DNA from 4 places in the Enterobacter sp. ECC_219_Taxon_10 genome. Region 2 is predicted to be linked to each of the others. Evidence: predicted binding sites of a transcription regulator. Region 2 holds the regulator's gene; each other region holds the start of a gene.
What was found. The regulator PurR, encoded in region 2, represses purine synthesis genes. The targets are predictions, from matches to a motif close to CANGCAAACGTTTGCNTG.
Positions count from the first base shown of each region.

Region 1: a site for PurR is predicted at 6,256-6,273, ahead of purT (formate-dependent phosphoribosylglycinamide formyltransferase). Genes of this name have one in related genera too.
Region 3: a site for PurR is predicted at 4,811-4,828, ahead of pyrC (dihydroorotase). Genes of this name have one in related genera too.
Region 4: a site for PurR is predicted at 6,122-6,139, ahead of cvpA (colicin V production protein). Genes of this name have one in related genera too.

Region 1 is NZ_CM178005.1:2,915,419-2,922,806, reverse strand. Features, by position in the region: gene AC4ICF_RS13920 (MurR/RpiR family transcriptional regulator) at 1-440, opposite strand, end outside; gene zwf (glucose-6-phosphate dehydrogenase) at 799-2,274, shown strand; gene edd (phosphogluconate dehydratase) at 2,509-4,320, shown strand; gene kdgA (bifunctional 4-hydroxy-2-oxoglutarate aldolase/2-dehydro-3-deoxy-phosphogluconate aldolase) at 4,360-5,001, shown strand; gene purT (formate-dependent phosphoribosylglycinamide formyltransferase) at 5,044-6,222, opposite strand; gene AC4ICF_RS13895 (tellurite resistance TerB family protein) at 6,393-7,043, shown strand; gene ptrB (oligopeptidase B) at 7,129-7,388, shown strand, end outside.
Region 2 is NZ_CM178005.1:2,107,395-2,114,782, reverse strand. Features, by position in the region: gene cydH (cytochrome bd-I oxidase subunit CydH) at 142-231, opposite strand; gene purR (HTH-type transcriptional repressor PurR) at 529-1,554, shown strand; gene punR (DNA-binding transcriptional activator PunR) at 1,572-2,483, opposite strand; gene punC (purine nucleoside transporter PunC) at 2,598-3,788, shown strand; gene cfa (cyclopropane fatty acyl phospholipid synthase) at 4,086-5,234, shown strand; gene AC4ICF_RS10105 (riboflavin synthase) at 5,266-5,907, opposite strand; gene mdtK (MdtK family multidrug efflux MATE transporter) at 6,133-7,388, shown strand, end outside.
Region 3 is NZ_CM178005.1:1,880,131-1,887,518, forward strand. Features, by position in the region: gene trhO (oxygen-dependent tRNA uridine(34) hydroxylase TrhO) at 1-37, shown strand, start outside; gene AC4ICF_RS08930 (YceI family protein) at 79-657, opposite strand; gene AC4ICF_RS08935 (cytochrome b) at 659-1,225, opposite strand; gene AC4ICF_RS08940 (YceO family protein) at 1,444-1,557, opposite strand; gene solA (N-methyl-L-tryptophan oxidase) at 1,618-2,736, opposite strand; gene bssS (biofilm formation regulator BssS) at 2,853-3,107, opposite strand; gene dinI (DNA damage-inducible protein I) at 3,381-3,626, opposite strand; gene pyrC (dihydroorotase) at 3,701-4,747, opposite strand; gene AC4ICF_RS08965 (lipoprotein) at 4,874-5,434, opposite strand; gene mdtH (multidrug efflux MFS transporter MdtH) at 5,559-6,767, opposite strand; gene rimJ (ribosomal protein S5-alanine N-acetyltransferase) at 7,004-7,388, shown strand, end outside.
Region 4 is NZ_CM178005.1:3,440,150-3,447,537, reverse strand. Features, by position in the region: gene pdxB (4-phosphoerythronate dehydrogenase PdxB) at 1-274, shown strand, start outside; gene AC4ICF_RS16360 (aspartate-semialdehyde dehydrogenase) at 342-1,355, shown strand; gene truA (tRNA pseudouridine(38-40) synthase TruA) at 1,355-2,167, shown strand; gene AC4ICF_RS16350 (DedA family protein) at 2,196-2,855, shown strand; gene accD (acetyl-CoA carboxylase, carboxyltransferase subunit beta) at 3,010-3,915, shown strand; gene folC (bifunctional tetrahydrofolate synthase/dihydrofolate synthase) at 3,986-5,254, shown strand; gene dedD (cell division protein DedD) at 5,244-5,942, shown strand; gene cvpA (colicin V production protein) at 6,195-6,683, shown strand; gene purF (amidophosphoribosyltransferase) at 6,717-7,388, shown strand, end outside.

The DNA.
Region 1 (7,388 bases), 810 kb from region 2:
ATGGCGTCGTGCGCCACGGCGGCTGACGAGCCAAGTCCGAAGAACGCAATTCGCTTGGCCTGGGTGAGTAAATCCACCGCGCGGTTCACTGAACTCATATCCAGACTTTGGCGAACGTGATCGAGCGTGGCCATGGCCGACTCAAATATTTTCGCCGTGTAGGCATCTACGCTGTCGTCTTCATCCACATTACGATTAACATAGGGTGTGCCGTTCGCCAGACTTTGTGCCAGATGCAGTTTAAAATCAGGAAAGCCGCGCGTTTCCAGACTACGGCAGAAGCGGTTGACCGTCGGTTCACTGACGCCAGCTTCCTGAGCCAGAGCGGCGATGCTTGAATGAATTGCCTGAGCGGGCGCGGCCAGAATGACTTCAGCCACTTTTCGCTCGGATTTGCTAAGGTGTTCCAGTTGATACTGGATTTTTTCAAGCATGTTCATTGTTAACAAGGCGCTCGTGGGGGTGGAAACGATTTCACGCATTGATGAAATCTTGATTCGATTAGCCGATATTACCCCTGTGGCTTCCATAAAGGGTAACAGTCGACAAGATAATGTTGTTGTTTTTTTTCATTACTTGATCGATGTCGGGTTTTGCTATGACCCTGTTGCGCAAATTATCGACGGCTGTTGCGTCATTACGTCGCCGTAATTGGCTGAATGGCGAAAAATCGCCGTATCGCACGAGACGATAAGCGCTAATGGTTTCGGGAATGACGTAAAAGCAGTACAGTGCATTGTAATAAAATTACAACGATACCTGGCAGAAGCACCAGGTGATCCAACTGAGGAGAATGACATGGCGGTAACGCAAACAGCCCAGGCATGTGACCTGGTCATTTTCGGCGCGAAAGGCGATCTTGCACGCCGAAAATTGCTGCCTTCCCTGTATCAACTGGAGAAAGCGGGCCAAATTCATCCGGATACGCGTATCCTGGGTGTAGGGCGCGCCGACTGGGACAAGGACGCTTATACCAAAGTCGTCCGCGAGGCGCTCGAAACTTTCATGAAGGAAAAAATTGATGAAAGTTTGTGGGATACCCTGAGCGGTCGTCTCGATTTCTGCAACCTGGACGTCAATGACGTTAGCGCGTTTTCCCGTCTGGGTGCCATGCTGGATCAGAAAAACCGTGTCACCATTAACTATTTCGCCATGCCGCCAAGCACCTTTGGCGCCATCTGCAAAGGTTTGGGCGAAGCGAAGCTGAACGCCAAGCCGGCGCGCGTGGTGATGGAGAAGCCGCTGGGTACGTCGCTGGCGACCTCGCGTGAAATCAACGACCAGGTAGGCGAGTTCTTTGAAGAGTGCCAGGTCTACCGTATCGACCACTATCTTGGTAAAGAGACGGTACTGAACCTGCTGGCGCTGCGCTTCGCTAACTCCCTCTTTGTGAACAACTGGGACAACCGCACCATCGACCACGTGGAGATTACCGTGGCGGAAGAGGTGGGGATTGAAGGTCGCTGGGGTTACTTTGACCAGGCCGGCCAGATGCGCGACATGATCCAGAACCACCTGCTGCAAATTCTGTGCATGATTGCCATGTCTCCACCGTCTGACCTGACGGCTGACAGCATCCGCGACGCCAAAGTTAAAGTGCTGAAGTCGCTGCGCCGCATCGATCGTTCCAACGTGCGCGAGAAGACCGTGCGCGGCCAGTACACCGCCGGGTTTGCGCAAGGCAAAAAAGTGCCGGGCTATCTGGAAGAAGAGGGCGCGAACAAGACCAGCAACACCGAGACCTTTGTGGCGATCCGCGTGGATATCGACGACTGGCGCTGGGCGGGCGTTCCGTTCTACCTGCGTACCGGTAAACGTCTGCCGACGAAATGTTCCGAAGTTGTCGTCTACTTCAAAAACCCTGAGCTGAACCTGTTCAAAGAGTCCTGGCAGGAGCTGCCCCAGAATAAGCTGACCATTCGTCTGCAGCCGGACGAAGGGGTGGATATCCAGATCCTCAACAAAGTGCCGGGCCTGGATCATAAACACAACCTGCAGACCACCAAGCTGGATCTGAGCTACTCCGAAACGTTCAACCAGACGCACCTGGCGGATGCCTACGAGCGTCTGCTGCTGGAAACCATGCGCGGTATCCAGGCGCTGTTCGTACGTCGCGACGAAGTGGAAGAGGCGTGGAAATGGGTCGACTCCATCACCGAAGCCTGGGCTGCCGATCAGGATGCACCAAAACCGTATCAGGCGGGTACATGGGGGCCGGTCGCGTCGGTGGCGATGATCACCCGCGATGGTCGCTCCTGGAACGAGTTTGAGTAGGATTATCCACTAGCCCAAAAGTGTTATTTTACCGGTAACATGATCTAACACAGCTCGTGGCACAATTTTTATACTTTTAAGCTCCGCGTGGATTCACCCGCGGAGCTTTTTTTATTACACTGCCGGAAGTGATTTTGCCCCTGAGCTCCGGACAGCAAGCGTTTCAGCGTTGTTAACAACTGCCAGCGACTTTGTAAACTCCCGGGCCCGGACAGATAAATTAAAGGAGATTTTATGAATCCTGTATTGTTACGCGTAACACAACGCATTATAGAGCGCTCGAAAGAGACCCGTTCGGCCTACCTCGCCCGGATTGAACAGGCGAAGAGCAACACCGTTCACCGCTCCCAGCTGGCCTGCGGTAACCTGGCGCACGGCTTTGCCGCCTGCCAGCCCGATGACAAAGCCTCCCTGAAAAGCATGTTGCGTAACAATATCGCTATTATTACTTCCTATAACGATATGCTCTCCGCACACCAGCCCTATGAGGTCTATCCCAACATCATTCGCAAGGCGCTGCACAGCGTAAACGCGGTGGGTCAGGTCGCGGGCGGCGTGCCGGCGATGTGCGACGGCGTGACGCAGGGGCAGGACGGTATGGAGTTGTCACTGCTGAGCCGCGAAGTAATTGCAATGTCCGCGGCGGTGGGCCTGTCACACAACATGTTTGATGGCGCGCTCTATCTCGGCGTCTGCGACAAAATCGTCCCAGGCCTGGTGATGGCGGCGCTGTCATTTGGTCACCTGCCCGCCATCTTTGTGCCATCCGGCCCGATGGCGAGCGGTCTGCCGAACAAAGAAAAAGTGCGCATCCGCCAGCTGTATGCGGAAGGGAAAGCGGATCGTCAGGCGCTGCTGGAGGCCGAAGCGGCCTCCTACCATGCGCCGGGAACCTGTACGTTCTACGGCACAGCCAATACCAACCAGATGGTGGTGGAGTTTATGGGGATGCAGCTTCCGGGTTCGTCCTTCATCCAGCCGGATGCGCCGCTGCGTCAGGCGCTGACCGAGGCCGCGGCCCGTCAGGTGACGCGTCTGACCGGAAACGGCAATGAATGGATGCCGATGGGCAAAATGGTCGACGAAAAAGTCATCGTCAACGGCATCGTCGCCCTGCTGGCCACCGGCGGCTCGACCAACCACACCATGCACCTCGTGGCCATGGCGCGCGCGGCGGGCATTCTGATTAACTGGGATGACTTCTCCGACATTTCCTCCGTGGTGCCGCTGATGGCTCGCCTGTACCCGAACGGCCCGGCGGACATCAACCACTTCCAGGCCGCGGGCGGCGTCCCGCTGCTGATGCGCGAGCTGCTGAAAGGCGGTCTGCTGCATGAAGACGTGAACACCGTAGCCGGATTTGGCCTGCAGCGCTACACCCAGGAGCCGTGGCTGAACAACGGCGAGCTGGACTGGCGCGACGGGGCAACTGCGTCTCTGGATCCGCAGGTAATTGCCACTATCGACAAACCTTTCTCCCACCACGGCGGTACCAAGGTACTGAGCGGTAACCTCGGTCGTGCGGTGATGAAAACGTCTGCCGTGCCGGAAGAGAACCAGGTTATCGAGGCCCCGGCGGTGGTGTTTGAAAGCCAGCACGACGTGTTGCCTGCCTTTGACGCCGGTCTGCTTGATAAAGACTGCGTGGTGGTGGTGCGTCACCAGGGGCCTAAAGCGAACGGCATGCCAGAATTACATAAACTTATGCCACCACTTGGTGTATTATTGGACCGCCGTTTCAAAATTGCGTTAGTGACCGATGGCCGCCTCTCAGGCGCATCCGGCAAAGTGCCTTCCGCCATCCACGTCACGCCTGAAGCCTACGACGGCGGCTTGCTGGCGAAAGTGCGCGACGGCGACATGATCCGCGTGAACGGCCAGACAGGCGAGTTAACCCTGCTGGTGGATGACGCCGAGCTGGCGGCACGTCAGCCCCATATTCCTGACCTGAGCGCATCGCGCGTGGGGACCGGACGCGAAATGTTCAGCGCGCTGCGTGAGAAACTCTCCGGTGCAGAGCAGGGCGCAACCTGTATTACGTTTTAAGACGACTTGATTTTAACGATCTGGCGAGAGAGAACTCTGATGAAAAACTGGAAAACAAGTGCAGAAGCAATCCTGACCACTGGCCCTGTCGTGCCGGTTATCGTGGTAAACAAGCTGGAGCACGCTGTACCGATGGCGAAAGCGCTGGTTGCGGGCGGCGTTCGCGTTCTGGAAGTGACCCTGCGTACCGCCTGCGCGATGGATGCCATTCGCGCCATTGCTAAAGAAGTGCCGGATGCCATCATCGGTGCGGGTACCGTTCTCAACGCGCAGCAGTTGGCGGAAGTAACCGAAGCTGGCGCACAGTTTGCCATCAGCCCGGGCCTGACCGAGCCGCTGCTGAAGGCCGCGACAGAAGGCACGATTCCTTTGATCCCGGGCATCAGCACCGTTTCAGAACTGATGCTGGGCATGGACTACGGTCTGAAAGAGTTCAAATTCTTCCCGGCAGAAGCTAATGGCGGTACTAAAGCGCTGCAGGCGATTGCGGGTCCCTTCTCTCAGGTACGTTTCTGCCCGACTGGGGGTATCTCTCCGGCGAACTACCGCGACTACCTGGCGCTGAAAAGCGTGCTGTGCATCGGTGGCTCATGGCTGGTACCGGCGGATGCGCTGGAAGCGGGCGACTGGGATCGCATCACGAAACTGGCTCGCGAAGCGGTTGAAGGCGCGAAGCAGTAACTTATTCGCAGCATGAAAAACGGGCCTTTCGGCCCGTTTTTTCTATCCTGCTATCTTAACGTTCGCTGCCGCCGCTTTTGCTCTTGCTACGGCCTCGTCAACGCTATCCCCGATGGCTAACGCCACGCCCAGACGACGCGTGCCGTCGATCTCCGGCTTGCCGAACAGACGGACCTGCAGGCCTGCGCCAACCGCACCTTCGACGTTGTCAAACGTCACATTCTGGCTGGTCAACTGTGGCAGGATCACCGCCGAGGCCGCCGGGCCGTACTGACGGATGCCGCCAACCGGCAGGTCGAGGAAGGCGCGCACGTGCAGGGCGAACTCTGAGAGATCCTGCGAAATGAGTGTGACCATCCCGGTGTCATGCGGGCGAGGGGAGACTTCGCTGAAAATCACCTCGTCACCGCAAACGAACAGTTCCACGCCGAACAGGCCGTAGCCGCCCAGGGCCAGAACGGTTTTACGGGCAATCTCCCGGGCACGCTCCAGCGCCAGGGGGCTCATCTGCTGCGGCTGCCAGGATTCGCGGTAATCGCCATCTTCCTGACGGTGACCTATCGGGTCGCAGAAATGGACGCCGTCCTCGGCGCTGACGGTGAGCAGAGTGATTTCGAAATCAAACTTCACCACGCCTTCGACAATGACGCGACCGGCACCGGCACGGCCACCCTGTTGCGCATAATCCCACGCGCTATCCAGCGCGCTGCTGTCGCGAATAAAGCTCTGACCTTTACCGGAAGAGCTCATCACCGGCTTAATGATGCACGGGTAGCCAATCTCCTCGACGGCCTGCAGGAATGCGGTTTTGTCGCCCGCAAAACGGTAGCGTGAGGTCGGCAGCCCCAGCTCCTCCGCCGCCAGGCGGCGAATGCCTTCACGGTTCATGGTCAGTTTTGCCGCTCTGGCGCAGGGCACCACGCGCTGGCCTTCCTGCTCAAGCGCGATCAGCGTATCGGTTGCGATAGCTTCAATTTCCGGCACGACGTAATCCGGTTTCTCCTGCATGATGAGCGTACGCAGGGCATCGCCGTCCAGCATGTTAATCACATAAGAACGATGGGCGACGTGCATGGCGGGCGCGTCAGCGTAGCGGTCTACGGCAATCACTTCCACCCCTAAGCGCTGACACTCAATGGCGACTTCTTTACCCAGTTCACCCGATCCCAACAGCATCACGCGCGTCGCCGCAGGCCGCAGCGCGGTTCCTAAACGAGTCATAATATTCCCCCTGAAAAAGATGCGCGCAGTATAAACGAAAACGTTTGCGTCTGTCTTGCGCAGGGCAAAAAGGCAGATGAGAAATTTGCGCTTCTTTAGCCTTAGCGGACATTTCCTGACGCCTGCTCGCATACGCTGTGGAAAATGTTAACCGTTAAGCGAGGGAATCCATGTCAGGCTGGTTAAATCAACTGCAATCCATGTTAGGACAGAAAACGTCAGGTTCCGGCGAGCAGGGGCTGAGCAAGCTGCTGGTACCGGGGGCACTCGGCGGGCTGGCAGGGCTGCTGGTTGCCAATAAATCCTCACGCAAGCTGCTGGCGAAGTACGGTACCGGCGCGCTGCTGGCCGGTGGTGGTGCCATCGCTGGCACCGTGCTGTGGAACAAATACAAGGATAAAGTGCGGGCGGCGCACCGCGATGAACCTCACTATGGCGAGCATACTTCTCCGCTGGATTTGCGCACGGAGCGGCTTATTCTCGCGCTGGTGTTTGCCGCCAAAAGCGACGGGCACATTGATGATAAAGAGAGAGCGGCTATCGAACAGCAGTTGCGCGAAGCCGGGGTTGAAGAGCAGGGCAGAACGCTGGTGGCTCAGGCCATTGAGCAGCCGCTCGATCCGCAGCGTCTGGCGCTGAACGTGAAAAATGAGGAAGAAGCGCTGGAACTTTATTTCCTCAGCTGTGCCGCCATCGATATCGATCACTTTATGGAACGCAGCTATCTCAACGCCCTCGGCGATGCGCTGAAAATCCCTCAGGACGTACGCGAAGGGATAGAAAAAGATATCCGGGAGCAAAAACAGACGCTACAGGGCTAACTCTCGCCCCGGTGGTCATGTTTCGCTTGCATCATGCGCGGGTTTTGCCAACCTTATAGGGTGTAAAACTCAAAAGAATGATGACATGCCACCGAAAGCCCGACGTACTCCTTATGCGATCGTCACGCATGGCGATACGCGTATAGATAATTACTACTGGCTCCGGGATGATTCGCGTTCCCGGCCAGAGGTGCTCGACTACCTGCACGAAGAAAACGACTATGGTCGCAAGGTCATGTCCAGCCAGCAGGCGCTTCAGGACCAGCTGCTGAACGAAATGGTGCAGCGCATTCCCCAGCGCGATATCTCCGCGCCGTGGACCAAAAACGGCTATCGCTATCGCCA
Region 2 (7,388 bases):
CATGTGGTGACACAGAACAAAGAAGCGGAAAGCATGACATCAATCACAAAAAATGAGAAGTTAACAAAATGGCAAAAGATTTTTGCCAGAGAAGTAACAATCGCGGCGATGGGGAGGGAGAAGGCTCTCCCTCCGCGTAAATCAGTGCAGCGCAGCCGTCAGACCAGCCGCGACAATCAGAGCCAGCACAACAACGGTGGTGAACAGCGAAAACTTCAGATCGGAACTCATCAATTTTTCTCCTTTTAATCCCCCCACGAAAAGTGAGCTTGCTCATTTTTGCACAGATTCCGTCAAAAATCTTCCTGGATTTATACTGATAACCACTTTACCTCTTCCCCTTTTCATCAAGATAGGCCAAAATTCCACGCTAAATTTATTAGCGTACCGGCCATTGACCCCCTCCTGACGTCCCGTGTCGTTTTCCTGGCGTGCCGCAATCCAAAATTGCGTGATAAGGGTGAGAGAAGGCAAACGTTTACCTTCAAGTTTTTCAGGAGTTTAGGATATGGTCTGGAGTGACATTTAATGGCAACAATTAAAGACGTAGCAAAACGCGCAAACGTTTCCACTACAACCGTATCACATGTAATTAACAAAACCCGCTTCGTGGCGGAAGAGACGCGCAACGCGGTCTGGGCAGCGATCAAAGAGCTGCACTATTCGCCAAGCGCGGTTGCGCGCAGCCTCAAGGTCAATCACACCAAGTCCATTGGATTACTGGCGACCAGCAGTGAAGCGGCCTATTTTGCCGAGATCATTGAAGCGGTGGAGAAAAACTGCTTCCAGAAAGGCTATACCCTGATTCTCGGCAACGCATGGAACAGCATTGAAAAACAGCGTGCCTACCTGTCGATGATGGCGCAAAAGCGCGTGGATGGCCTGCTGGTAATGTGTTCCGAGTACCCGGAATCCGTGCTGTCGATGCTGGAAGAGTATCGCCATATTCCGATGGTGGTGATGGACTGGGGCGAAGCGCGCGCGGATTTCACCGATTCGGTTATCGATAACGCCTTTGAGGGCGGCTATATGGCCGGCCGTTATCTGATTGAGCGCGGCCATCGCGAGATTGGCGTGATCCCGGGTCCGCTGGAGCGCAACACCGGCGCGGGCCGTCTGGCCGGCTTTATGAAAGCGATGGAAGAAGCGCTGATTACCGTGCCGGAAAACTGGATCGTGCAGGGCGACTTTGAGCCGGAATCAGGCTACCGCGCGATGCAACAGATCGTCTCCCAGCCGCACCGCCCGACCGCCGTCTTCTGCGGGGGTGACATCATGGCGATGGGCGCCCTCTGTGCGGCCGATGAGCTGGGTCTGCGCGTCCCGCAGGACATCTCCGTGATCGGGTATGACAACGTGCGCAACGCGCGCTTCTTCACGCCAGCGTTGACCACCATTCACCAGCCGAAAGATTCGCTGGGTGAAACCGCCTTCAATATGCTGCTGGACAGGATCGTCAACAAACGTGAAGAGTCGCAGTCCATTGAAGTTCACCCTCGCCTTATCGAACGCCGTTCCGTCGCGGATGGCCCGTTCCGCGACTACCGTCGTTAATCTCATTGCGGAGCCAGTCAGGCTGGCTCCCTCAGCCATTCCCGGTTAAGCGTTTCGCTGTCCCCCAGATAATCCAGAAGCCAGGCCATCGCCGGGGAAACATCATTTTGTTGCCAGGTGAGGCAGCAGGCCGCATCCGGGAATGGATTCTCCAGGGCCAGCTCAACCCACTCACCGGTGTCGATTCGTGGTCGCGCAAAATGAACGGGTACCATCGCGACGCAGAGCCCGGCGCTAAGGCACGTCGCCGACGATTCCCAGTCAGGGGCCACCACCCGCCGCTGGTTGTCCAAAAGCCATGTGATACGCTTGGGCAGCGAGCGGGAGGTATCCTCCAGCACCAGCGACGGCCAGCCGCGCAGCGTATCATCGCTCAGCGGCCCTTCCATCTTCGCCAGCGGATGATCGCTTGCCACCACGCATTTCCAGCTCAGCATCCCCATATCGCGAAAGGCGTAACGCCCCCCGACCGGGATCGCCTGAGTGGCCCCAATGGCCATCTCTGCCCTGCCGTCCGCCAGCGCATCCCAGACGCCGTTGAACACCTCCTGCGAAACCCGCAGTTCGACGTCAGAAAAATGACGGTAGAAATCGACAATCATCTGCCGGGTGCGCTCGGGCTTAACGATGTTATCCACCGCAATGGAAAGGTGTCCCCGCCAGCCGTTCGCGATCTGCTGGCACTGTTCGCGGGTGATCTGCATTTTTTTGATAACAGAACGCCCTTCCTTCAAAAACCACGCCCCTGCAGGCGTTAATTCCACATCACGATGTCGCCGTTCAAACAGCGGTACCGCCAGCCAATCCTCAAGCTGACGTACGGTATAGCTGATAGCCGAAGGGACGCGGTGTAGCTCCTGCGCCGCCCCGCTAAAGCTGCCGTTACGCGCGACAGCATCGACCACTTCAAGAGAATAATCTGACCACATTTTCTGCCTGCAAAAAATTTGAATGCACCCGCCAAATATTAGCGTTTCACAAGCGGCTTTGCATTCCCTACACTCAGCGCCAACGTATACCTGCCTCCTCAGGAGAATAAAACAGTGCAACCCAGGAAAGGTTTTTTAGTCTGGCTCGGCGGCTTAAGCGTGCTGGGCTTTTTGGCCACCGATATGTACCTGCCGGCTTTCGCCGCCATGCAGGAAGATTTGCAAACCCCTGCTGCCGCCATCAGCGCCAGCCTGAGCCTGTTCCTTGCCGGTTTTGCCTTCGCGCAGCTGCTCTGGGGACCGCTTTCGGATCGCTTTGGCCGTAAACCGGTACTGCTGCTGGGTCTGGCCATTTTTGCCGTGGGCTGCCTGGGAATGCTATGGGTGCGCGATGCCACCTGGCTGCTGGTACTGCGGTTTGTTCAGGCGGTCGGCGTCTGTGCCGCTGCCGTGACCTGGCAGGCGCTGGTCACCGACTACTATCCGGCAAACCGCACCAACCGTATTTTCGCCACCATTATGCCGCTGGTAGGGCTTTCTCCTGCCCTCGCCCCTCTGTTGGGCAGCTGGATCCTCGCGCACTTTGACTGGCAGGCCATCTTTGCCACGCTGTTTGCCATCACGCTGGTGCTGATGCTGCCGGCATTCGCCCTCAAGCCCGCGCATAAAAAAGAGGTGCACGCAGACGCGAAGCCGATCACCTTCACCTCCCTGCTCAGCACCAAAGCGTATCGCGGCAACGTTCTGATCTATGCCGCCTGCTCGGCAAGCTTCTTCGCGTGGCTCACCGGTTCGCCGTTCATTCTGCACGATATGGGCTACAGCCCTGCAGCCATCGGCCTGAGCTATGTTCCACAGACTATCGCGTTCCTGGTGGGCGGGTATGGTTGCCGCGCGGCGCTGCAAAAGTGGGAAGGTCAGCAGATGCTGCCATGGCTGCTGGTGCTGTATGCGCTGAGCGTCATCGGGACCTGGGCCGTTGGCTTTATTCCGGGTGCCGGTCTGGCCGAAATTTTGATTCCATTCTGCGTGATGGCCGTCGCGAACGGGGCGATCTACCCTATCGTGGTGGCGCAGGCGCTGCGTCCGTTCCCGCAGGCGACAGGCCGCGCGGCCGCGCTGCAGAACACCCTGCAACTGGGGCTGTGCTTCCTGGCAAGTCTGGTAGTCTCAGCGCTGATTGCCACGCCGCTACTGACGACAACCAGCGTAATGCTGGCTACCGTTGCGCTGGCCGTCATAGGCTATCGCATGCAGGCTGCCGCGCAGGATGAGAGTACGCAGGTTGAAACCTCGCACGCCTGATCGCACCAGGAACTATGTTAATTTTCAGTGATTAGGTTGCTAAGAATTTTCTATTGAATCACCAAATTTTGAGGCCTATACTAAATTTGGTTCGATTAAATACGATAAATATTAAGTGTTAACGGGAGCCGGAGTGCTCCCGTTTTACCATGGAAGGCATTTCGGCAAGGGTTATCTCCCTTCCTCTGTTCTACGTCGGATACTAGCCTCGCGGTATTTACCGTGAGATTTCTCACAAACCAAAAAAGCGTCTACGCTGTTTTAAGGTTCTGATCACAGTAGGGTGATGGAGAAGCTATGAGTTCATCGTGTATAGAAGAAGTCAGCGTTCCGGACGATAACTGGTCCCGGATCGTCAGTGAACTGTTAGGTCGGGCAGGCATCACTATCAATGGATCATCGCCATCCGATCCTCAGGTTAAACATCCCGATTTTTATAAACGCGTGTTGCGGGAGGGATCGTTAGGTCTGGGAGAAAGCTATATGGACGGCTGGTGGGAGTGCGAACGGCTGGATACCTTTTTCGCCAGCGTGCTGCGTGCCGGCCTTGAAAAACAGCTCCCTCGCAATCTGAAAGACACCCTGCGTGTCGCCTCTGCCCGCCTGTTTAATCTGCAAAGTAAAAAACGTGCGTGGATCGTCGGCAAAGAGCATTACGATCTCGGCAACGATCTGTTCAGCCGCATGCTGGACCCCTTCATGCAATACTCCTGCGCCTACTGGAAAGAGGCGTCGACGCTTGAAGAGGCTCAACAGGCCAAACTGCGCCTGATTAGCGAGAAATTGCAGCTACAGCCCGGCATGCGCGTGCTGGATATCGGCTGCGGCTGGGGCGGGCTGGCGTATTTTATGGCGAAGCACTACGGCGTCAGCGTGGTCGGCGTGACGATCTCAGCAGAACAGCAAAAAATGGCGCGAGAGCGCTGTCAGGATCTTGATGTGGATATTCGGCTGCAGGACTACCGTGACCTGAATGAGCAGTTTGACCGGATCGTTTCCGTCGGCATGTTCGAGCACGTGGGGCCAAAAAACTACGACACCTACTTTGAGGTGGTGGACCGTAATCTGAAACCGGACGGCATCTTCCTGCTGCATACCATCGGCTCGAAGCGGACCGACAATAACGTCGACCCGTGGATCAACAAATACATCTTTCCGAATGGCTGTTTACCGTCCGTTCGCCAGATTGCCAACGCCAGCGAATCCCATTTCGTCATGGAAGACTGGCATAACTTCGGCGCGGATTACGACACCACGTTAATGGCCTGGCATGCGCGTTTTCAGGAAGCCTGGCCTGAAATTGCGGACAACTATTCTGAACGATTCAAGCGGATGTTTAGCTATTATCTGAATGCCTGCGCGGGGGCGTTTCGCGCGCGCGATATTCAGCTCTGGCAGGTTGTTTTCAGCCGAGGGATTGAACACGGCTTGCGGGTCGCACGCTAGAAAAATACCCCCGGCAAGCCGGGGGTATTTTTTATTCTTCTTCTACAGCTTTAATTATTGCGGCTTCTTTTGCGGCCAGCACGCGCTCAACGGTATCTACAACCGCCTGGGTTTGCGGATCGATTTCGATATTCACGCGATGCCCCAGTTTTTTCGAACCCAGCGTGGTGCGCTGCAGCGTCTCGGGAATTAAATGCACGCAAAAACGCGTCGGAGTAACTTCTCCTACCGTCAGACTAATCCCATCAATGCCAATAAACCCTTTATAGAGGATGTATTTCATTAATGACGGGTCCTGCACTTTAAACCAGATTTGACGGTTATTTTCTGATGTAACGATTTTCGCCACTTCGGCGGTGGTCATGATGTGCCCGGACATCAGGTGGCCGCCAATCTCGTCGCTGAACTTCGCCGCGCGCTCAACGTTGACGGTGTCCCCCACCACCAGCTCGCCCAGGTTGGTAATACGCAGCGTCTCTTTCATTAAATCAAAGCTAATCTGGTTGCCATTAATTTCGGTGACGGTCAGGCAGCAGCCGTTATGGGCAACCGAGGCGCCGGTTTCGATGCCGTCGAGCATATATTCCGGCAGCTCTACAACATGAGTACGAAAATTAGGTTTTTCATCAATGGACACCACTTTGGCGGTGCCCTGCACAATACCAGTAAACATGCTTACAACTCCTGTTCTTTCCGGACGGTGGTGACACCGTTTAATCCCACCACAATAACAGTTGGAAAAAGAGGTTGCCAGCGGAGCGCATTTTCTGGCGATTTTTTCACTAGATAAATAGCTAAAGCCCGCTACAATAGCTGGCATCCCCCTGCATTTTCTTCTTGCTGCCCGTTTCGGCGGCTTTTTTAGTCTCTCATATAACTACAAAATAAAGGTGTTCACGTGCAGAAGTACATGAATGAAGCGCGCCAGCTATTGGCACTGGCTATACCAGTGATCGTCGCGCAGGTGGCCCAGACCGCAATGGGATTTGTGGATACGGTAATGGCGGGCGGCTACAGCGCCACCGATATGGCGGCCGTTGCCATCGGTACGTCAATCTGGCTTCCGGCCATCCTGTTCGGCCACGGTCTGCTGCTCGCGCTCACGCCGGTTATCGCTCAGCTCAATGGCTCGGGTCGTCGCGAGCGTATTGCCCATCAGGTCCGCCAAGGTTTCTGGCTGGCAGGGTTTGTCTCCGTGCTGATTATGGTCGTGCTCTGGAACGCGGGCCATATCATTCGTGCCATGCACAATATTGACCCGGCGCTGGCAGACAAAGCCGTGGGCTATCTGCGCGCCCTGCTCTGGGGAGCGCCTGGTTACCTCTTTTTCCAGGTAGCACGTAACCAGTGTGAAGGGCTGGCGAAAACCAAGCCCGGCATGGTGATGGGCTTTATCGGCCTGCTGGTGAATATTCCGGTGAACTATGTCTTTATTTACGGGCATTTCGGCATGCCGGAGCTGGGCGGCGTCGGCTGCGGCGTGGCGACGGCGGCCGTTTACTGGGTTATGTTCTTCAGTATGATCGCCTATGTGAAACACGCCCGTTCAATGCGCGATATTCGTAACGCAAAGAGCTTCAGCACGCCGGACTGGAGCATCATGACGCGTCTGGTACAGCTAGGCTTGCCGATTGCGCTGGCCCTGTTCTTTGAGGTGACGCTCTTTGCCGTGGTCGCCCTGCTGGTCTCCCCGCTGGGGATTGTTAACGTGGCCGGGCACCAGATTGCCCTCAACTTCAGCTCTCTGATGTTCGTCCTGCCGATGTCGCTGGCGGCGGCGGTGACGATTCGCGTTGGCTTCCGCCTGGGCCAGGGCTCGACGCTGGATGCGCAAACGGCCGCGCGTACCGGGCTGGGCGTCGGCGTCTGTATGGCCATCTGTACGGCGCTGTTCACGGTGGCACTGCGTGAGCAGATCGCCCTGCTCTACAATGACAACCCGGACGTGGTGACGCTGGCCTCACACCTGATGCTGCTGGCTGCGGTGTATCAGATTTCTGACTCCATCCAGGTGATTGGCAGCGGCGTATTGCGCGGATATAAAGACACGCGTTCGATCTTCTTTATTACCTTTATCGCCTACTGGGTGCTGGGTCTGCCGGCTGGCTACGTGTTGGCGCTGACCGATCTGGTCGTTGATCGCATGGGGCCAGC
Region 3 (7,388 bases), 230 kb from region 2:
TCTGAATACTAAACTGGGCATTCCTGACCCGGAATAATAATAACGCCCGGCGCGGCGAGAGCCTGCCGGGCGAATCTATTACGACTTCTGTTGCACACCTTCAACGGAAATAACCAGCTCAACGTCCTGAGACGCCGGGCCTAAATCCGTTGTGATATTAAAATCTTTCAGGTGAATTTTACCCGCCGCTTCAAAACCTGCGCGTTTACCGCCCCACGGATCGTCACCCTGACCGATCAATTTTGCGTCCAGAGTGACGGGTTTGGTTACGCCATTCAGCGTCAGATTACCGGTAATAGCCAATTTATCACCCTCTTTCTTCACTTCCGTTGAGGTGAAGGTGGCCTGCGGGAATTTTGTGACGTTCAGGAACTCTGCGCTGCGCAGGTGTTTATCGCGCTCAGCATGGTTTGTGTCGACGCTGTTCGTATTAATGGTCACATTGACTTTATCTGCCGCAGGGTTTTTCTCATCAAAAGTGAATGTGCCGTCGAAATCTTTAAAGGTACCGTACAGCCAGCTGTATCCCAGATGCTGAATGCGGAAATTGACGAAAGCGTGCTGGCCCTCTTTATCAATTTTATAGTCAGCCGCCACGGCAGAACCGGCGGTGAATAACAGAGAGCCCAGGGCGATACCCAGCAGGTGTTTTTTCATTTTATGCTCCAGAGTCAACTGACGAGCGGCCAAGCATGCGCTTAAGCGTATCGTCTTTATCAATAAAATGGTGTTTAAGGGCGGCGAGCCCGTGCAGTACGGACAGGATCACCACGCTCCAGGCAAGCCAGAGGTGAACGACGCCCGCCGTGTCGGCCTGAGCCCCGGCATCGCTGAGCGTTGCCGGAACCTCGAACAGGCCAAAAACGCTAATCGGCTTACCGTCTGCCGTTGAAATGAGATAGCCGCTGATCAGAATGGCGAAGAGCAGTGCATACAGCACAATATGCGCGGCGACAGCGCTAACGCGGGTTATTTTACCGTATGTCTTTAGTGGCGCGGGCGGTGGAGAAACATGTCGCCAGATTACGCGAAATACCAGCCCCAGCATCAGGAGGACGCCAATGCTTTTATGCAGCTCGGGTGCCTGATGATACCAGCCATCGTAATAGCTGAGCGTGACCATCCAGAGTCCAAGTCCGAACATACCATAGACGGCAATGGCAAATATCCAGTGCAAGCTTATGGATATTATTCCGTAGCGCCGGGAGGAGTTACGCAATTGCATCAGAATGTCCATTTTCAAATTAACCGAAAGATAAAAATGAACGGGAAGGCGCGATATTGCAACTAAAATAATTGACTATTGATTTTTATTTTATTTATTTCAGCGATTTTGAAAAGGAACCGCAAATTTAATTCAGTGGCTTCGTGCAAGACGTATTTAGCAGAAGAAAAAAGCTTAAATAAACATAAAGTAACGTCAGCTAATGTCAGTTATCGCTTTCAATAAAACACAATGTAAATAACATCGACGATAGCGAGCAGCGCCCACAATAAGATATAGAGCATAAAGTGCTCGCGAATGTTATTGACGAGAAAACCCACGATCCTGCGCATATCGCCCCACAGTTGAGTACGAAAAAAACGGGCCCCGGTACCGCCGGAGCCCGTGGCCGATTATCCGTTAAAACGCGAGAGTGAGAACGGCGTCAGATCAAACTGCGGCGTGATACCCTGGGCAAACTGCGCGGCGATTTCACCCAACACCGAAGCGAACTTAAAGCCATGGCCGCTCAGCCCGGTAATCAGCAGGGTGTTGTCATGGCCCGGCAGCGTATCAATGATAAAGTCTTCATCCGGGGTGTTGTCGTAGGTGCAGGCCGCGCCATAAAGCAGTCCACCGACGCCCGGGAGAATATTGCGCAGGAACGAGAAGGCTTCTGAGCCATCCTGCGGGCAGGCGCCAAAGGGTTTGCGCTCCTCCGGTGAGGAGATGACCTGCCCGCCGTTGTGTTTACCAATCTTGAGGGCGTCCTTCTCGGAAGGGAAACCGTAGAACTGATCGCCGTTGGGTAACTCGCCGGTAAACGCCGGGAATTTGTTTTGCGCGCTGTAACGCCCGTCCGACTGGAACCAGGAGAAGACCTTGCGCACTGGCTGGATCGGCAGGTCCGGGAGCAGGCGGGTAACCCAGGTTCCTGCGCTGATAAGCAGGCGGGAAGCCGAATACTCTCCGTCTACGGTTTTCACCGTAACGCCGTTTGCATCATGCGTGATGGCCTCAACGGGGCAGTTGAACAGCTGCGCGCAGCCCGCTTTGGCGGCAAGATCGATCCAGGTTTTGATCGCCGTTTCACAGTGCAGGACGCCGGAGTTGGCTTCAAAGAGGCCGATATAATCCTCCGGGACGGTAATCTCAGGCCAGCGCGAGGTAATGGCTGCCGCGTCCAGCTTCTCAACGTCAAGATTAAACGCCTTCGCGCTGCGTTCGACGTTGGCGAGAAATTCCGAACGAGCCGGACCAAGGTTGATGACCCCCGTCCGCTCGAAAACACGCTCTTCGGTCTGTTTTGCCAGCTCGTCCCACAGCGTCTGCGCGCGAAGCACCAGCGGAACGTAACGCTCGCCCTCGCCATAGGCGTGGCGAATGAGGCGTGTGTCGCCATGATGGCTGCCTTCGCTGTGCGGCGGCAGGTGGGCGTCAATCATCAGGACGTTTAGCCCTGCCTGCGTTGCGTAATAACCGGCGGCCGAACCAACGGAGCCGCTACCAATAATGATTAAGTCGTATCTCATATGCATCTCGTAAACTTACGGTTTGTTAGCAGAGTAATTAACAACGCGGGCGCAAACAAGCGGGAAATAAATAAGGCACCGCGAGGGTGCCTGTTGAGTGAAAAGTGGGCATACGGTTAGTGCCGTTTATACTCATTTTCCTGATAGTCGCCAGATTCTATTTTTGCAATGCCTGCCTCTAAAATAGAAATAAACTGACGGGCGACGTCTGTTGTTAGCCACAGCGTCTGTCCAACTTCCGCTTCGTCACGGTTGAGTTGATTTGGGGTCTGGTAGTGCAAACGCAGCATCAGCGCATCGTAGCTATCTACGGTACTGATATCCCAGCCTACAAGTGGATGGGTCTGGATGACTTCGTTATTCTTTTCCATTATAACCCCCTAAATGCGTGTTAGAAGACAACGGCTCTGAGGTTCAATGCATGTTTTTCTGAAAGCTCCTTCAGTATACCAAGTAATAAGGGTTCCAACGGGAAAAATAAACAGGTAGCAACACATTTTTCTGCTTTTTAGGATTGTTCGAACAATAAAACACCATCTCGTTCACGATTTTCTAAGAAGATGCTGAATTAATTTGAACGTCAGGAATGACAGGCAAAAAAAAGCCGGGGCGACCCGGCAAAAAAACACAATGAGGGAGCAGTGTTAATCGGTAATGAACCAGTCGTCTGCGCTTTCCCACGTTTCCTGCAGGATTTCGCTTATGCGATCTTTATCTTCTTTTGCGGCACCCATGACGGAGAGGTTGTTCGCTGCGGCGTAACGAACCGTTACGGCGCCCGCGTTATCGGGAAAAGTGTTGTTAATACGACGGGATAATTCGCCTGCCAGTGCATCAAGCGCGCCGGCAGGCAGAACGGTAGTTTTGGCTATGGTGACTTCAATACGCATAAATGCCCCCTGTGTAATATACTGTTTATTTATACAGGCATATTATCGGTTTGACAACAAGGGGCGTTGATTTTTTAGCGTTTTACCGTCCAGTTTACGGTTTCACCTGCCAGGAAGGGGATCAGCGCGTCATCCGTCAGCGCAATGGACTCCTCAACCTGGCTCGCTTTACGCTCGAGCTCAATGAAGGTCTCATTGACCGGCAGTCCGTAGAAGCGCGGGCCGTTGAGGGAGCAGAACGCTTCGAAATGCTCCAGCGCGTTCATCTCTTCAAATACGGTTGCGTAGCTGGCAAGTGCCGTTGGAGCGTTGAAACAGCCCGCGCAGCCGCAGCTTGCCTCTTTGCGATGGCGGGCGTGAGGCGCGGAGTCTGTGCCAAGGAACGCACGCGTGAATCCGCTGGCGACCAGCTCGCGCAGCGCCTGCTGGTGAACGTTGCGCTTGAGGATCGGCAGGCAGTACAGGTGAGGGCGCACCCCTCCCACCAGCATATGGTTACGGTTAAACATCAGATGCTGTGGGGTGATGGTCGCGGCGATCAGCTCGTTGCCGTCGCGAACATACTCTGCCGCGTCTTTGGTGGTGATATGCTCAAAGACGACCTTAAGCGCCGGCAGACGCTGGCGCAGGGGCTCCATCACGGTCTCGATGAAACGGGCTTCACGGTCAAAGATGTCAATCTCCGCATGCGTTACTTCGCCGTGTACCAGCAGCGGCATGCCCAGCTTCTGCATACGCTCCAGCACCGGCATGATGGCATCAATGCTGGTGACGCCGTGGCTGGAGTTGGTGGTGGCGTTCGCCGGGTAGAGTTTCGCCGCCGTAAATACGCCTTCGTTAAATCCGCGTTCCACCTCGTTCGGGTCCAGCGAATCGGTCAGGTAGCAGGTCATCAACGGGGTGAAATCATGTCCTGCCGGAACGGCATCCAGGATGCGCTGGCGGTAGGCTATCGCGGCATCGACGGTGGTGACTGGCGGAACCAGGTTTGGCATGACAATCGCGCGGCCATAAATTTCACTGGTATAGGGCACGACGGTTTTCAGCATATCGCCATCACGCAGATGGATATGCCAGTCGTCAGGGCGGCGGATTTTAAGAACCTGGGGTTGTGCAGTCATGGAAGCTCCGGCTTGTCAGGAATCAGTCATAAGGATGGCTGTTTTTGCCGGACACAAATCATAAGCGGAAACGTTTTCGTTTGCACACTTTTCCGTAAAAAAAAGGGCGCCGCAGCGCCCTTCAGGTTAATCGGTGAAAGGAATGATGATCTCTCCCGGCTTCACCTCTATCCCTTTTGCGTATTTCTTCGCGAGGGCTTCACCCTTGCTTTTGTCTTCGCTTAAGACGTACGCCGGCTGCTGATTAAAGTAGTTACGCAGCGACTGGTTCAGATAGGGCATCAGGGTTTGCAGAACCGGTGCCATCTTGTCCGGCGAAACCTGCGCATCGACCACTTCCATCTCCTGCAGGAAAATCGCCCCTTTCTCTTTATTGAAAACGGGGAGCGCCTTCAGCTTGAGCTTGATGTTGGCTTTCTGATTGCCAAATAGAGACGTCATATCAAGCGCGGCATCGCCTGCCAGCGTGACTTTATTCGGCTCTTCACGACCAATCTGGCTGGTGAGATTGGTAAGAACGATGTGGGCATCGGCCAGCCCCGGTACGCCAATGTCTTTAGAGAAATTGTTATGTTTTTCCAGCGCCTGATTAATTTCCTGCTCACTGACGGTATATTGCGTAAGCTGGTTACAGCCCACCAGCAGACCGCTGACGATAAGTGCGGCGGCAATGACAATTTTCTTCATAGTGTTCCTCAACGAAAAATCGGCGCTTCTGTCCTGTTTCGTCAGTATGTCAGTGTGAAATGGCAGAAACCAGCAGAAAATACTGAGAAGTGTGGCGGGAGCATTCTCCCGCCGGAGGGAAGGGCTACGCGCCGGGTTCGAGCATGCCGCTCGCGCTGCGCTTCTGGCTGAACTGCCACCACAGGGCGAGAAGCGTCATGACGCCCACCACGCCGAGCATCATCCAGGGGAGCTCCGGCTGGTTCAGCGCTTTGCCGGCATCGAACAGCCAGCCGCCGCCGGCGTAACCCAGCGCACCGCCAAATGCCAGTCCCAGGCGGCTGAAGCCCATATAGCTGCCGCGCGCACGCGCATCCGCAAGCGAGGCGCTCAGCGTTTCCCGGGCGGGCTCGGCGATGATAGAGCCGATGTAGAAGGTGCAGATCAGCATAAAAAGCTGCTGGAGCGTGTTTACCAGACCGATAGGCATCATGCTCAGCGTCATCAGAAACAGACCGGCCATCAGGCGATGCTCCAGGCGAAAACGCCGTTCACTCCAGCGGGCGATGGGGTAAAGCAGAGTCAGCGACAGGCAGGCTTCGATGGCGTACATCCATTTCACGGCGGCAGGTGTGCCCGCAATATCGTTCACCATGATTGGCAGCATCAGCATCACCTGTACGGCCAGCATGTAATAGCCGGTCAGGGTCAACACGTAGGTGACAAAACGCCTGTCGCGAAGCACCCTTCCGAGCCCCTCGCGCACCGGCGCTTTTACCGTAGACAGCTTCCAGGCCGGGAGATAGAGACCGTTAAACAGCGCGCACAGAATAAACAGCACCGCCCCGGCCGCGCAGACCAGACGGAAATCGTACTGCAGCAGCCAGCTGCCCAGCAGGGCGCCAACAACCGCCCCGGCACTGTCCTGCATCATCAGAATGGAGAAGAAGCGGCCGCGGTGCTGCGGACGAATAAGCTTTACCACCAGCGCGGTACGCGGCGGGTCAAACAGGGTGCCCCCGATACCGGAGAGGAAGCAGGAGAACCACAGCAGCCAGGGCTCGTGGGCAACCGCCATCGTGGCAAAGCCTGCCGCGCGGAGCAGCATACCGGTAACGATCATCGGTTTAGCGCCAAAGCGGTCAGCGATCGCGCCGCCAAAGACGCCAAGACCCTGCTGGACAAACTGGCGTAGCCCCAGCGCAATGCCGACCATCAGCGCCGCCCAGCCCATTTGATCGACAAAGCGGATCGAGATGAGGGGGAACACGACAAAAAAGCCGAGCACGACCAGCATGTTATCGACGAGCAGGAAATATTTACCCAGGCTCCTGGCCTGTGATACGCGGGACATTTTCCCTCCAGGGAAAATAAGAAGGTGAGCACGCTAACATTCTGCGGTGTCGCCGCGCTTTTTCCCACCCCTGCGCGCGACAATATTTTTTTATCAAAACGGTGCTTTGATAGAGAGTTCTCATCGAAAAATGTGAAAAGAGGTCAAAATGGTATGTCACTGTTTTCACAGACGGCACAGGCGCAGGTATAGTAAAGCTAATGGGTAAGCTGAAGCGACGGGAAGGAGTGGTATTGATGTTTGGCTATCGCAGTAATGTGCCAAAAGTGCGTCTGACAACGGACAGGCTGGTCGTTCGTCTTGTGCATGAGCGTGATGCCTGGCGTCTGGCGGATTATTACGCCGAGAATCGCCAGTTTTTAAAACCCTGGGAACCCGTTCGGGATGAGAGCCATTGTTACCCCTCCGGCTGGCAGGCGCGCCTCAGCATGATCGCTGAATTTCATAAGCAGGGCAGCGCGTTTTATTTCGCGCTGCTCGATCCGGAAGAGAAAGAGATTATCGGGATCGCCAATTTTTCAAACGTGGTGCGGGGGTCGTTCCACGCCTGCTACCTTGGCTACTCTATCGGCCAGAAATGGCAGGGACAGGGGTTGATGTACGAGGCGTTAACGGTGGCCA
Region 4 (7,388 bases), 1.3 Mb from region 2:
CTTACTCCCCGCGCCTGAATTTGGCCGCATTACGCTGCACGGTCCCCTCGATCAGGCAACGCTGAAAAGGCTGGTGCATTTAGTGTATGATGTGCGCCGCGATGACGCGCTGCTGCGTAAGGTGGCGGGGATCCCGGGTGAATTTGACAAGCTGCGCAAGAACTACGTTGAGCGCCGCGAGTGGTCTTCCCTGTATGTGATGTGCGACGACGCAACGGCTGCGGCGCTGCTCAAGAAACTGGGTTTTAACGCCGTTCATCACCCGGCGCATTAATGTCTTCTTAATGCTCCCTGTCGGATACGCCGACAGGGACGCTTTTTTATTTCTGGAGTAAACCACCATGTCTGAAGGCTGGAACATTGCCATTTTAGGTGCCACGGGTGCCGTGGGTGAAGCCCTGCTCGAAACCCTTGCTGAGCGTCAGTTCCCGGTGGGAGAAATTTATGCTCTGGCGCGCACCGACAGCGCGGGCGAGCATCTGCGTTTTGGCGGTAAATCCGTCATGGTTCAGGACGCGGCAGAGTTTGACTGGACTCAGGCGCAGCTGGCGTTTTTTGCCGCGGGGGCTGAGGCGACGGCGTCTTACATCGAAGATGCGACCAATTCGGGCTGTCTGGCGATCGACCTGAGCGGTCTCTTCTCCCTGGAGCCGGACGTGCCGCTGGTGGTCCCGGACGTCAACCCCTTTGTGCTGGCTGACTACCGTAACCGCAATATCATCGCGGTCCCGAACAGTCTGACCAGCCAGCTGCTGACCGCGCTGAAGCCGCTGATTGACGACGGCGGCCTGTCGCGTATCACTGTGACCAGCCTGTTGTCCGCCTCGGCAAATGGCAAAAAGGCCGTCGACGCGCTGGCAGGGCAAAGCGCGAAGCTGCTGAACGGCATCCCGATTGACGAAGACGATTTCTTCGGTCGCCAGCTGGCGTTCAACATGCTGCCGCTGCTGCCGGATCGTGAAGGTTCCGTGCGCGAAGAGCGCCGTCTCGTCGACGAAGCGCGCAAGATTCTGCAGGACGAGGGGCTGATGATTTCCGCCAGCGTCGTGCAGTCGCCGGTCTTCTACGGCCACGCGCAGATGGTTGGTTTTGAAGCGCTGCGCCCGCTCGCGGCAGAAGAAGCGCGCGATGCGTTTAGCCGCGGTGAAGACATTGTCCTTTCCGAAGAGAGCGAGTTCCCGACGCAGGTGGGCGACGCTACCGGCAGCGCGCATCTCTCCGTTGGCTGCGTGCGTAACGACTACGGTATGCCGGAGCAGGTTCAGTTCTGGTCCGTTGCGGACAACGTTCGCTTCGGCGGCGCGCTGATGGCGGTCAAGATCGCCGAGAAGCTGGTGCAGGAGTATCTGTACTGATGTCAGACGTGGAACAAAAGCCGGTTCATAAAATTGCCCTCGGTATTGAGTACGACGGCAGTAAATACTATGGCTGGCAGCGTCAGAATGAGGTGCGCAGCGTCCAGGAAAAGCTGGAGAAAGCGCTCTCACAGGTGGCAAACGAGCCGATAAACGTCCTGTGCGCGGGACGTACGGACGCGGGTGTTCACGGTACGGGGCAGGTGGTTCACTTTGAAACCACCGCCGTGCGTAAGGATGCCGCCTGGACGCTGGGTGTAAATGCGAATTTGCCTGGTGACATCGCGGTGCGTTGGGTGAAAGCTGTGCCGGATGATTTTCATGCGCGCTTCAGCGCGACGGCGCGTCGCTATCGCTATGTCATCTACAACCAGCGTCTGCGCCCGGCGGTGTTAAGCCAGGGCGTGACGCATTTTTATGAACCGCTCGATGCAGAACGCATGCATCGCGCGGCGCAGTGTCTGATTGGTGAAAATGACTTTACGTCGTTTCGTGCGGTGCAGTGTCAGTCCCGCACGCCGTGGCGTAACGTCATGCACATTAACGTCAGTCGTTTTGGCGCGTATGTGGTGGTGGATATCAAAGCCAATGCCTTTGTACATCATATGGTGCGGAATATTGTAGGCAGCCTGATGGAAGTGGGTGCCGGACACCAGCCGGAGAGCTGGATTGCAGACCTGCTGGCAGCGAAGGACAGAACGCTTGCGGCAGCCACGGCGAAAGCGGAAGGACTGTATCTGGTCTCGGTAGACTATCCGGATCGGTTTGACCTGCCAAAACCGCCAATGGGCCCGCTGTTTTTAGCGGACTAAACAAAGGTGCAATTAAGGCTTAGACAATATGGACGTAATACGTTTTCTGATTGATTTCATTCTGCATATTGATGTTCACCTGGCGGAGCTGGTGGCGCAGTACGGCGTCTGGGTTTACGCCATTCTGTTCCTCATTCTGTTCTGTGAAACCGGGCTGGTCGTTACGCCGTTCCTGCCTGGCGACTCGCTGCTGTTTGTAGCCGGCGCGTTATCGGCGTTGCCCACCAATGATTTGAACGTGCATCTGATGGTGGTATTGATGGTGATCGCCGCGATTGTCGGGGATGCTGTCAACTATACGATTGGCAGGGTGTTCGGTGAGCGCTTGTTCAGCAATCCTGATTCGAAAATTTTCCGCCGCAGCTATTTAGACAAGACCCATGCCTTCTATGAACGTCATGGTGGAAAAACCATTATCCTTGCGCGTTTTGTGCCTATTGTGCGCACATTTGCACCGTTTGTGGCGGGAATGGGGCATATGTCCTATCGTCATTTTGCAATGTATAACGTCGCAGGCGCGCTGCTGTGGGTGCTACTGTTTACCTATGCAGGGTACCTGTTTGGCGATTTGCCGGTAGTTCAGGAAAACCTTAAGTTACTGATTGTAGCGATTATTGTGCTTTCCGTTCTGCCGGGCGTTATCGAAATCATTCGTCACAAACGTGCGGCGGCAAAACAAGCGAAGTAAATGCACACTGGCGGTTCGACCACTTTTTTATCCAAAGTTTCGGGCTGTTATGTTTTAATGTGCAACATTCATGGTCTGTTGGAGGCAAAAATGGCATTATTCGCCTCTTATAGCAAAACTGGCATACGACCAGGTTCAGGCAGAAAGGTTATCAATGAGCTGGATTGAACGAATTAAAAGCAACATTACCCCGACGCGCAAAGCGAGCATTCCTGAAGGGGTATGGACGAAGTGTGATAGCTGCGGCCAGGTTCTGTATCGTGCAGAACTGGAGCGCAATCTTGAGGTGTGTCCGAAGTGCGACCACCATATGCGTATGTCGGCGCGCAACCGCCTGCATAGCCTGCTGGACGAAGGTTCTCTGGTAGAACTGGGCAGTGAACTGGAGCCAAAAGATGTGCTCAAGTTCCGCGATTCCAAAAAATACAAAGATCGTCTGGCCTCTGCACAGAAAGAGACCGGCGAGAAAGACGCGCTGATCGTCATGAAAGGCACTCTGCATGAGATGCCGGTTGTTGCCGCTGCGTTTGAGTTCTCCTTTATGGGCGGCTCTATGGGCTCCGTGGTGGGCGCGCGCTTTGTGCGTGCCGTTGAGCAGGCGCTGGAAGACAACTGTCCGCTGATCTGCTTCTCTGCCTCTGGCGGTGCACGTATGCAGGAAGCGCTGATGTCCTTGATGCAGATGGCGAAAACCTCTGCAGCGCTGGCGAAAATGCAGGAGCGCGGTCTGCCGTACATCTCCGTGCTGACTGACCCAACCATGGGTGGCGTCTCTGCAAGCTTCGCGATGCTGGGCGACCTGAACATCGCTGAGCCAAAAGCACTGATCGGCTTTGCCGGTCCTCGCGTCATCGAGCAGACCGTTCGTGAAAAGCTGCCGCCTGGCTTCCAGCGCAGTGAGTTCCTCATTGAGAAAGGCGCTATCGACATGATCGTCCGCCGCCCTGAAATGCGCCTGAAACTGGCCAGCATTCTGGCGAAGCTGATGAATCTGCCAGCGCCGAACCCGGATGAGCCGCGCGAAGGCGTGGTGGTACCGGATCAGGAACCCGAGGCCTGATAACTGAAAAGGGCAGGGCCAGATGGCGCTGCCCTTTTGCTTTATAACCTGTTAATGACAACCGGGCATTATGGAAAATAAAAGCATTCCCCAAGCCACGTCGCCCCTGGCCGCGTGGCTTTCTTATCTGGAAAACCTGCACAGTAAAACCATCGATATGGGGCTTGATCGCGTAAGTCAGGTTGCCGCGCGTCTCGACGTGCTGAAACCGGCGCCTTTCGTGTTTACCGTAGCCGGCACTAACGGTAAAGGCACCACCTGCCGCACGCTGGAATCTGTTCTGATGGCGGCGGGTTACAAAGTTGGCGTCTACAGCTCCCCGCATCTGGTGCGTTACACCGAGCGCGTTCGCGTGCAAAACAGCGAGCTGGCGGAATCTGCCCATACGGCGTCGTTCGCGGCTATCGAAGCGGCGCGCGGGGAAACCTCATTAACTTATTTCGAATACGGTACCCTGTCGGCGCTGTGGCTGTTTAAACAGGCGCAGCTGGACGTGGTAATTCTGGAAGTTGGCCTGGGCGGGCGTCTGGATGCAACCAATATGGTGGATGCGGACGTGGCGGTGGTCACCAGCATCGCGCTGGATCACACTGACTGGCTGGGCCCGGACCGTGAAAGCATTGGCCGCGAAAAGGCCGGTATATTCCGCGCAAATAAGCCCGCCGTGGTCGGCGAGCCGGACATGCCGCACACCATCGCTGATGTAGCAAACGAGAAGGGCGCACGGCTCCTGCGCCGCGGCGTTGACTGGCAGTATGAGGTACAGGACAACGGCTGGCGCTTCAGCGATGCACAGGGTGCGCTGGACAACCTGCCGCTGCCGCAGGTACCACAGCCGAACGCGGCCACCGCGCTGGCGGCACTGCGCGCCAGCGGATTAGCGGTCAGCGAGCAGGCTATCCGCGACGGTATTCAGAGCGCAATTCTGCCGGGGCGTTTCCAGATCGTCAGCGAGTCACCGCGTCTGATCCTGGACGTGGCGCACAACCCGCATGCGGCGGCGTATCTCGCAGGACGTCTCAAATCGTTACCAAAAACCGGGCGCGTGCTGGCGGTTATCGGTATGCTTCATGATAAAGATATCGGCGGGACGCTGGCCTGCATGGAGAGTGTGGTCGATAGCTGGTATTGTGCTCCTCTGGAGGGGCCGCGCGGCGCGACCGCTGAGCAGCTGATGGAACATCTCGGCAAAGGCGCAATCTACAGTAGCGTGGCGCAGGCCTGGCATGCCGCGATGGCGGAGGCTAAACCAGAAGATACCGTGCTGGTGTGTGGCTCTTTCCACACAGTGGCACATGTCATGGAAGTGATGGACGCGGGGAGAACCGGTGGCGAGTAAGTTTCAGAACCGTTTAACAGGAACCATTGTGCTGGTCGCGCTCGGGGTAATTATTCTTCCCGGGCTGCTCGACGGGCAGAAAAAACATTATCAGGACGAGTTTGCAGCCATTCCGCTGGTGCCGAAGCCGGGCGATCGTGATGAACCGGATATGCTGCCTGCGGCGACGCAGGCGCTGCCTGCTCAGCCGCCTGAAGGGGCGGCGGAAGAAGTCCGCGCGGGCGATGCCGCTGCACCGTCACTCGATCCGTCGCGTCTGGCGGCGAATAACAACATCGAGATCGATCCGGTACCGGTAGAGAAGCCTAAGCCTGTTGAAAAACCGAAGCCGGTAGAGAAACCGCAGCCGAAGCCACAGCAACAGCCACAGCGGGATAAAGCGGCAGAGCAGCTGGCTGCAGCGTCTGAAACTCCACCTCCGGCGAAGCAAGACGCGGCCCCGACCGGCAAAGCCTACGTTGTGCAGCTGGGGGCGCTGAAAAACGCCGATAAAGTCAACGAGGTTGTCGGTAAACTGCGCAGCGCGGGATATCGCGTTTACACTTCACCTTCCACGCCGGTGCAGGGTAAAATTACCCGTATTCTCGTGGGGCCGGAAGCGTCGAAAGACAAGCTGAAGGGGTCGCTCGGCGAGCTGAAGCAGATCTCCGGGCTGAGCGGTGTGGTGATGAGCTACAGCGCGAACTGATAAGATCTACCCCTCACCTCGGCCCTCTCCCCAAAGGGGAGAGGGTGAAAGTCGCATCGAGCGCGTTTGTATCATACTGCATCGTACCGTCCCCTCTCCCCTTTGGGGAGAGGGTTAGGGTGAGGGGCGTTGAACATTTTTTCAGCGCCTTTTTTATTTACGCGCGGGAAGGAAATCCCTACGCAAACGTTTTCTTTTTCTGTTAGAATTCGCCCCGAACTGGATGACAGGGCGTTTAATCGTGGGACACATATGGTCTGGATTGATTACGCCATCATTGCGGTGATTGGTTTTTCCTGTCTGGTTAGCCTGATCCGTGGCTTTGTTCGTGAAGCGTTATCGCTGGTAACCTGGGGTTGTGCTTTCTTTGTTGCCAGTCATTACTACACTTACCTGTCTGTCTGGTTCACGGGCTTTGAAGATGAACTGGTCCGAAATGGAATCGCCATCGCGGTGCTGTTTATCGCGACGCTGATTGTCGGCGCTATCGTGAATTATGTGATAGGTCAGCTGGTCGAGAAAACCGGTCTGTCAGGAACGGACAGGGTACTCGGCATCTGTTTCGGGGCGTTGCGAGGCGTGCTGATTGTGGCCGCGATCCTGTTCTTCCTGGATACCTTCACCGGGTTCTCCAAAAGTGAAGACTGGCAGAAATCGCAGCTCATTCCAGAATTCAGCTTCATCATCAGATGGTTCTTTGACTATCTGCAAAGCTCGTCGAGTTTTTTGCCCAGGGCATAAACCCTGAGATGTGGCTTAACGAGGAAAAGACGAATGTGCGGTATTGTCGGTATCGCCGGTTTCATGCCGGTAAACCAGTCGATTTATGACGCGTTAACGGTGCTTCAGCACCGTGGGCAGGATGCTGCGGGTATCATCACCATTGATGCAAACAACTGCTTCCGTTTACGTAAGGCGAATGGCCTGGTAAACGATGTGTTTGAAGCCCGCCATATGCAGCGTCTGCAAGGTAATATGGGGATCGGTCACGTTCGTTATCCTACTGCTGGCAGTTCCAGCGCCTCTGAGGCACAGCCTTTCTACGTCAACTCACCGTATGGCATCACGCTTGCCCATAACGGCAACCTGACCAACGCCCATGAGCTGCGTAAGAAGCTGTTCGAAGAGAAACGTCGCCACATTAACACCACCTCTGATTCAGAAATCCTGCTCAATGTGTTCGCCAGCGAGCTGGATAACTTCCGTCATTACCCGCTGGAAGCAGACAATATCTTCGCTGCCATTGCTGCGACCAACCGCCAGATCCGCGGTGCGTACGCCTGCGTGGCGATGATCATCGGTCACGGTATGGTTGCCTTCCGCGATCCAAACGGCATTCGTCCGCTGGTGCTGGGCAAGCGCGACCTTGGCGATGGCCGTACCGAATATATGGTTGCCTCTGAGAGCGTGGCGCTGGATACCCTGGGCTTTGAGTTCCTGCGTGAC